One region of the Methylibium petroleiphilum PM1 genome, then DNA from elsewhere that is predicted to be linked to it. Evidence: riboswitches for the same ligand, from Rfam matches in the RefSeq annotation. Region 1 holds a riboswitch; the other holds the start of a gene.

Region 1 (4,245 bases):
CCACCAGCCGCGTGACGCCGAGCCCTTGTGGTGGGTGCTGCTGGGCCATCTGGTCCTGGTCGCGCCGTGGGGCGTCGTCCGGTTCGTCATCGATGCCCAGTGGAGCGTCCACCTGCTGGCCCTTCTGCTGACCTCGGCAGCGGCCAACGTGCTGTACTTCCACGGGCTGCACCGGGCCTACCAGCACGCGCCGGTGGCCTACGTGTACCCGCTGGTGCGCAGCTCGCCGCTGCTGATCGCCGCCTGGAGCCTGCTCTTCTTCGGCGAGTCGCTGGGGGCGCTGGCGTGGATCGGCATCGCCATCAGCGTTGTGGGCCTGGTGCTGATGGCCCGCACGGCGCGCGGCAGCGACGAGGGGCGGGCGCTGCCCTGGACCTTGCTGGCCATGCTGGCGACCAGCGTGTATTCGCTCTCGGACAAGGCCGCCACCGCGCACATCGCCGGCTTCGGTGGCATCCTCGGCTACCTCAGCGTCGGCTACCTCGCGGCCTGGCTGGCCATGAGCTGGCGGCTTCGGCGCAGCACGGGGCGCTGGATACCCAAGGCCCGACCGCGCGCATCGGTGCTGCTGGTGGGCAGCGTGTGCGTGGGCACGGCCTATGCCCTGGTGATCCACGCCATGCGAACGCTGCCGGCCGCCGAGGTCGTGGCCTACACGAATGCCGGCATCGTGCTGGCGACCGTGATGTCGATGGTCGTGTTCCAGGAGCGGGTCCAGTGGCAGCAGCGGGCGGTGGCTGCCGGCGTGGTCTGCGCCGGACTGGCGTTCATCGGGGTGGGGCGGACGCTGTAGGGCGGGGCTCGTTGGTGACTGCGCGTCCCAGGGCAGACTTCAGCCTTCCGGCGCCAGTTCGTCGGCCGCCTGGTCGGCCCTGCGCCAGTCCCGCGGCGCCACGCCGTAGCGTTGCTTGAAGGCCTTGGACAATGCCGTCGCGCTGCCATACCCCACCGCGTCGGCCACGCCCTTCAGCAATCCTCCGGCGCGCAGTTCGGACATCGCCAGGGTCAGCCTAAATCCGGCAGTTACCCTGTCGCCGGCAGCCCCAGCGGGCCAGGTTCTTGAGCTGCTCCGCAGCAGCCTTGACGTGCTGCAACGCCATGCCGATGTTGGTGATCAGCCGCTTGAGCACTTGGGACCGGCCGTGCAGCGGCGTCAGGTACAGCGTGGTCTGGTTGGCATGGCTGGCCGCTTTGCCCACCGCCGCCAGCAGCAGCGGCCGGCTGGTGATGGCTTCCAGCCGGCCCGTCGGGTGCGCCGCCCGGCAGTACCAACTCCACCACTTGTAGACCAGCGCGCAGGCCCGAGCCACGGTCTGGCAGCGGTTGATGTCCTGCGTGGTGAAGCCCCCGAGCCCCCACTGGTTCTTCAGCTCGTCGAAGGCGTTCCCCGCGTCTGCCCGATCGCGGTAGATCTGCCCGATCGACTCCAGCGGGTAGGCCACGTCGGTCACCAGCACCGCGTACTCCCAGAGCTTGTCGCCCTCGTGTACGCTCGGGCCCGCCAGAGTTCGAGTCACGCACCGACCCTGGGCCTGTCGTCCGCGCCGGGCTCTGCAGCGCTCGGTCACGACCTGCGCGACGAAGTCCCGTAGGCTTTCCTGGCAGCGCTGCGCACGCTCTTCGCATGGGTGCGCGCGCTGCCTCGCGCGCCGCCGCTCCTCTCCTGATCGACCGAACACGGCTTGGCACAGGGTCGCTTCGACCCTTCGCCAGGCAAGTCGTCGTGCCGGACGCCTGTCCGGGCACTGTGGAGCGTTGGTGAAGACGATCGGTGGCGGCCTTGGTGGGCTGTGTCTTGGTCAGCACCACGCGTTGGGCGCGGTAGCCGGCGTAGCACGCACGCCGTGGCCGGACCCGACAGCGCGTGCCCATGGCGCGGTCCACCTCGGCCAGCAGGGCCACGTCGGCGCTCGTGTAGCGCCGCGCAAAGCCTGCTCCGGGGCGCGGTACTGCTTAACCAGCGGCTTGCCGCCAGCCCAGCGCGAGACCAGCCGGGTGACCTGCGCACGGTTGTAGCCGCTCAGGCGCTGCAAGTAGGCCAACACCGGCGCGCGGTCCTCGCGCAGCAGCTGGCGGTAGTCAAAGCGCCGCAGTACGGCGTCGATCCAGCTGCAGCGCCCCGCGTGTCGTCTTCGGCGCGCCGGAACTCCAGCGTCTGCGTCCCCTCCAGCACCTGCCGCACCTGCTCCACGGTGCGCACTTGCGCTTCGTTCATGTCGATCACCATCGCTTCGATGATCGACGCGCTGCGCCGGCTGCCCCTCAGCCGCCCAACCGCCGCAGCCAGAACCCCTCCAGGCTCATACCTCGTTGGACAAGACTGCTGCTCGCACCGCGTGATCCGCTTGTGCTACGATGAAATTACGTTGGTGCTCGCGTCGGCCATTCGGTCGGCGCAGTGAAACGGGAATCAGGAAGACGCGTTCCGCCGGAACAGATCCAACCTGAGCTGCCCCCGCAACGGTAAGCGGACGAGGTGCTTGCGCCTCGACCCGTGTGAGTCGCCCACTGCAGGTTTTGGCCTGTGGGAAGGGCACACGGGAAAGTCCGTCAGCCCGGAGACCGGCCAACTGGGTGGGTGCGCATGTGCCGAAGGTGCTGCGTGCCTGTACACGGCGGCCTGCGGGGAAGCAGGCGGCCGGCTGGTCTGTCCGAGTCTTTGCCGATGCCTGTTTCCGCGGTGCGCCCTGTGCGCTGCCCCGCCTTGCTGATTGCCGCGCCCGCTTCGGGGCAGGGCAAGACCAGCGTGACGGCGGCCCTGGCGCGTCTGCACCGGCAGCGCGGGCGCCGCGTGCGAGTGTTCAAGACCGGGCCCGACTTCCTCGACCCGATGGTGCTCGCCCGTGCGAGCGGCGAGCCCGTGCACCAGTTGGACCTGTGGATGGGCGGCGAGGCGCATTGCCGCGCGCTGCTGCACGAGGCAGCGTCAGGGGCGGACCTGGTCCTGGTCGAAGGCGTGATGGGCTTGCATGACGGCGAACCGTCCAGCGCCGACCTGGCCTTGCGTTTCGGCCTGCCCGTGCTCGCGGTGATCGATGGCAGTGCAATGGCGCAGACCTTCGGTGCCGTGGCGCTGGGCCTCGCCCGTTATCGCGACGGGCTGACGCTGGCCGGCGTGCTGGCCAACCGCGTGGCCGGCGAGTCCCACGCCGCGCTGCTGCGCGACAGCCTGCCCGCGTGCTTGCGCTGGTCGGGCAGCCTGGCGCGCGACGAGCTGATCGCCTTGCCCGAGCGGCACCTGGGCCTGGTGCAGGCCGGAGAGCTCGCTGACCTGGATGCGCGGTTGGACCGGGCCGCTGCCGCACTCGGGCCGGATGCGGCCGAGTTGCCGCCCGAGGTGAGTTTCGAAGCGCCGCAGATCAGTGACCTTCGCGGCCTGGACTCGCCGCTGCAAGGCGTGCGCATCGCGGTCGCGCGCGACGCGGCCTTCGCGTTCATCTACCCGGCCAACCTGGCGCAGCTCGAAGCCTTGGGTGCCGAGTTGTGTTTTTTCTCGCCGCTGAATGACGCGGCCTTGCCCCCCTGCGACGCGGTCTGGCTGCCCGGCGGCTACCCCGAATTGCACCTGGACACGCTGAGCGCGAACCGGCTGCTGCACCAGGCGCTGCGCGAGCACCATGCCGCTAGCCGGCCGCTCTTGGCCGAATGCGGTGGACTGCTGTTCCTGCTGGATGCGCTCACCGACGCGCAGGGCCGGCGCGCCGTGATGGCCGGCCTGCTGCAGGGCGAAGCGGTGATGCAAGCGCGACTCGCCAACATCGGTTTGCACGAAGCGACGGTGCCCGAGGGCACGCTGCGAGGTCACAGCTTCCACTACTCGCGCCTGCAGACTCCGCTCGCGCCCTTGTGCTCCACCACACCGGCCCGCGCGGGGCGGCGCGGAGAAGCGGTGTACCGCAGCGGGCGGCTGACGGCCTCGTACTTCCACGCCTACTTCCCGTCGAACCCGCGCGCGGTGGCGCGCCTGTTCGCTCCCGATGGAGGCGCCCGATGAGCCCCGGTACGGTGTGGTTCGTCGGTGCCGGCCCAGGGGACCCGGATCTCATCACGGTCAAGGGCCGCGACCTGATTGCACGCGCCGGGGCCATCCTGTTCGCCGGCTCGCTGGTCAACGAGGCGGCCACGCGCTGGGCGCCCGCCGGCTGCGAGATCGCCGACAGCAAGGGCATGACGTTGGAGCAGATCGCGGCCTGGCTGATCGCCCGAGCGGCAGCACACCAGACAGTGGTGCGCCTGCAGACCGGC
Region 2 (4,245 bases), on a different replicon from region 1:
ATGAAGGCGCCACCGGCACCGACCAGCGCCGACACGGCGCCGATCACGCCGCCGACGCCGAACAGTCCGGGCGCGGGTGGCAACTGCCGGGCCGGCGTGGGCTTGCCGCCGCGCAGCATCTGCGTCGCCGAGAAGCCGACGAACAGCGCAAACAGCCCGGCCAGCAGCGCCGAGGGCAGCGCCTTCGCGACCTGCGCCCCCAGCAGCGAGCCCAGCACGATCCCAGGTGCGAGGCGGCGCACGATGTCCCAGCGCACGGCGCCGCGCGCATGATGGGCTCGCACCGAAGACAGCGAGGTGAAGCAGATCGTCGCGAGCGAGGTCGCGATCGCGACCTTCACGATCAGGTCGGACGGAAAGCCTTTCAGCGTCAGCAGCAGCGTGATGAAGGGCACCAGCACCATGCCGCCGCCGACGCCCAGCAGGCCGGCCAGGAAGCCGGCGCCCGCGCCCAGCAGCAGCAGCTCGACGACCAGCGGCCAGGCGAGCAGCATCAGGCCGGCGGCAGCAGCGCGAGCACCGCGCGCCACTCGGCCGTCGTGACGGGCGTGATGGACAGGCGGTTGCCCCGCTGCAGCACGCGCATCGTCGCGAGCGAGGGTGCCGCGCGCATCGCGGCCAGCGACAGCAGCGGCGTCTTGCGCACCAGCTTCACGTCCACGCCGAACCAGCGCGGTGCCTCGGGCTTCGAGGCGGGGTCGTGGTAGGGGCTCGCCGGGTCGAACTGGGTCGCGTCGGTGTGCGCGACGGAAGCCACCTCGGCCAGCCCGGCGATGCCCGGCTGCGGGCACGACGAGTGATAGAACAGCACGCCGTCGCCAGGCCGGAAATCGTCGCGCATGAAGTTGCGCGCCTGGTAGTTGCGCACGCCGGTCCACGGCAGCTTGCGGCCCGGCGCGCGCGCCAGGTCGTCGATCGAGCACTCGTCGGGCTCGGACTTCATCAGCCAGTACGCCATGGCGGCAGCAGGTCGGGAAGGGCAACGGGGAAAGGTGTCCGCCGCGAACCGGGAGTCGCATTCCTGAACCCAGGGGAGTTCAGGTGGGCGAGGTCAGCGAAGCTTCGGGTTCATCTGACGCGAGACGATCACGCCCGCTTCGCAATGTTCCAAGCCCGGGCTCATATGAGCATCGGTTCAAGGAAATATAAAACTCCCGCGAACGCGACGGACGAGATCAGTGTACGCCGCCAGCGCTGACGAACCGGCGTTTCAGAGCAATTGACCGTCGCGCCCGAGGGTCTCGTCGATGCGCCCGATCAGGGCCTCGATGTCGATGCCGTGTGCGGGGTCCGGCGCGGCCTGCCCGGCGCTGCGCGCCGGTGTCGCCGCCGCCAGCGGCCGCTCGGCCAGCTGGTAGGCGAGGTTGAGCGCGGCGAGCACCGCGATGCGCTCGCGGGCGCGCACCTTGCCGGCGTCGCGGATCGCGCACATCTCCTGGTCCACGTTGCCCACGGCCTCGAGCAGGGCCCGTTCGCCGCCGTCGGGGCAGCCGAGGATGTAGCTCTGGCCCATGATGGTGACTTCGAGCTGCTTCATTCGGCGGTCTTTCCGGTCTCCGGGCCGGCCTCGGCGACCGGTTCGCTGGCCGGCAGGCGATCCAGCAGGGCCTCGACGCGCTGGCGGGCGGCGGCGAGGCGGGAGCGCAGCGAGTCGCGTTCGGCATTGACGCCGGCCAGCTGCTCCAGGGTCAGCGCGTGCGTGCGCTGCAGTTCCTGGTGCCTCAGCAGCAACCGCTCCACGCGCTCGGCCAGTTCTTCGATCGTCGCCATGCCTCTCCTCACTGCACGCGACGATTGTAGGGGGCGGCCCGGGCCGCGCTTACACTGCGGGCTGTTGGTGCTCGTGCCGGCGTTCACGCCGGCGCAGTTAAACGGGAAGCAGAGGAGGGGGACCCACCGGGTGCTCCTTCAGCCTGCGCTGCCCCCGCAACGGTCAGCGGACGAAGCCAGAACGCCTGCGTTCACACTTCCGCTCTCGCGCACATGCCACTGGAGTCTCCGGCTCTGGGAAGGTCGCGAGGGTCGTTCCGCCAGCCCGGATACCGGCCAACGGGAGGCGTGCTGCGCAAGCGGCGCGTCATGAGGTGAGCGCCCGCGGGGAAGCTGGCGCGCACGTTTTCATCGTTGGTCATTCCATGATTGCCACTCCCTTCGAGGCCACCGCGCCTCGCATTCCTGTTCGCCTCGGGGCGCTGCCGCATGCGCCGTTGTTGATGCTGTCGCTGCTGGGCTTCGCCAGCGGCATCGCGAGCGCGCAATCCGCGCCCGTCACCGAGGCAGGCAAGCTGCCTCCGGTGCTGGTCACGGCCAGCCGCTTCGTCGAGGACTCGGCGACGCTGCCGTACGGTGTCAGCGTGCTGACCGCCCAGGACATCGCCGACTCGGGCGTGTCCACGGTGAACGAGGCCGTGATGAAGCTGCTCGGCGTGCCCGGTCGGCTCGACCTCTACGGCGGTGGCGACTACGCCCTCGACCTGCGCGGCTTCGGCACCACGTCCGACAACAACCAGGTCGTGATCCTCGACGGCATCCGCATCAACGAGGGCGACCTCGGCGGCACGCGGCTGGCCGGCATCCCGATCAATTCGGTCGAGCGCATCGAGGTGCTGCGCGGCAGCGGCACCGTGCTGTACGGTGAGGGCGCCACGGGCGGCGTGATCATCGTCACCACCAAGGCGGGTCACGGAACAGCTCGCAGCAACCGGGCCAGCGTGTACGCCGCCGCCGGCAGCGATCGCCTGCGCGACCTGCGCGCCGACGCCACGCTCGAGGCCGGCGGCTTCTCGCTGGATGCGGCCGCCAACCGCCGCACGACCGACAACCATCGCGACAACTTCCGTTCGGAGACGGAGGGCGCATCGCTCACCGGCCAGTGGCGCAACGACTGGCTGCGCGTCGGCCTGCGGCATGCCTACGACGACCTCGACACCGGGCTGCCCGGCGCGCTGACTGCGGCGCAGTACGCCGCCGACCCGAGCCAGACCACTGCGCCGAACGACCACGCCGATATCCGCAACACGCGCAGTGGCGTGTTCGCCGAGGCCGATCTCGGCGGCGACTGGCAACTCGGCCTTGACGCCGGCTGGCGTGACAAGGAGCTGCGCAGCCGCAATGGGGCCTTCGCCTACGACTACGACGTCGACGCGAAGAACTACTCGCTGCGGGTGCGCAACCGCACGCAGTTCGCGTCGGTCGTCAACGCGGTGGTGTTCGGCGTGGATCGCAACGAATGGGAACGCACGGTGCTGGGCGCCATCGGCTCGGTGGGCGAGCAGTCCTCGACCGGCTACTACCTGAAGGACGACCTCACGCTGAGCGGCGGCACCCGCCTGAGCGCCGGCGTGCGCACCGAGCGCATCGAGAAGGCGGTCAGCAGCACGGTCGACCGCATCGACGACCGCCAGCGCGCCTGGGAACTGGGCGTGCTGCAGCCGCTGTCCGAGAACAGCGCGGTCTACGGCCGGGTCGGCCGCAGCTTCCGCCTCGCCAACGTCGACGAGTTCAGCTTCACCAATCCGGCCGTGCCGCTGCGGCCGCAGACTTCACGCGACACCGAACTGGGCGTGCGCTGGCGTGCTGCCGGCCGCAGCGCCGAGCTGCGCGTCTACCGCAGCTCGCTGAAGAACGAGATCGGCTTCGATCCCAGCGGCGTCGGACCGTTCGGGCCGTTCGGCGCCAACGTCAACTTCGACCCGACGCGCCGGCAGGGTGTCGAGCTCGAACTGGCGCAGGCGCTGACCGAGGCGCTGAACCTGCGCGTCAACGGCGCGCTGCGGCGGGCCCGTTTCACCGAGGGCGCCTACGACGGCCAGGATGTGCCGCTGACACCCGAGCGCACGCTGTCCCTTCGGGCCGACTGGACGCCCGCGCCGGCGCACAAGCTCGATGCGATCGTGAACTACGTGTCCTCGCAGAGCCCGGACTTCGCCAACGTCTGCAGCATCCCGGGTCGCACCACCGCCGACCTGCGCTACGCCTATCGCTGGACGCAGGCGGAGTTCGCGCTCGGCGTGGTCAACTTGACGGACCGCAAGTACTACACGCAGGCCTTCGGGTGCACGGCCGGCGGCGAAACGACCTCGATCTACCCGGAGGCGGGTCGCACCTTCGCGGCATCGGTCAAGGTCAGCTTCTGACGGGAGGCGCATGGGCGAGCGGCGCAGTCATCCGAAGGGCAGCGGGACAGGCGAGTTGATCCTCGGCGGCCAGCGCAGCGGCAAGTCGCGCTGCGCCGAGTCGCGCGCG

The links. A riboswitch is a leader RNA that binds a small molecule or an ion and turns the genes downstream of it on or off. The one in region 1 is predicted to bind cobalamin.
Region 2: another riboswitch for cobalamin. It lies ahead of MPE_RS11655 (TonB-dependent receptor); the one in region 1 lies ahead of MPE_RS21820 (cobyrinic acid a,c-diamide synthase CobB).

Annotation. Positions count from the first base shown of each region.
Region 1 covers NC_008826.1:417,835-422,079, forward strand. The annotation lists gene MPE_RS21805 (EamA family transporter) at 1-793, shown strand, start outside; gene MPE_RS23625 (AraC family transcriptional regulator) at 833-997, opposite strand; gene MPE_RS21810 (hypothetical protein) at 1,011-1,517, opposite strand; cobalamin riboswitch at 2,351-2,585, shown strand; gene MPE_RS21820 (cobyrinic acid a,c-diamide synthase CobB) at 2,666-3,994, shown strand; gene cobM (precorrin-4 C(11)-methyltransferase) at 3,991-4,245, shown strand, end outside.
Region 2 covers NC_008825.1:2,473,299-2,477,543, reverse strand. The annotation lists gene MPE_RS11675 (sulfite exporter TauE/SafE family protein) at 1-494, opposite strand, end outside; gene MPE_RS11670 (EVE domain-containing protein) at 494-958, opposite strand; RNA gene ssrS (6S RNA) at 992-1,173, opposite strand; gene MPE_RS11665 (cell division protein ZapA) at 1,211-1,537, opposite strand; gene MPE_RS11660 (hypothetical protein) at 1,534-1,770, opposite strand; cobalamin riboswitch at 1,819-2,065, shown strand; gene MPE_RS11655 (TonB-dependent receptor) at 2,136-4,136, shown strand; gene MPE_RS11650 (bifunctional adenosylcobinamide kinase/adenosylcobinamide-phosphate guanylyltransferase) at 4,147-4,245, shown strand, end outside.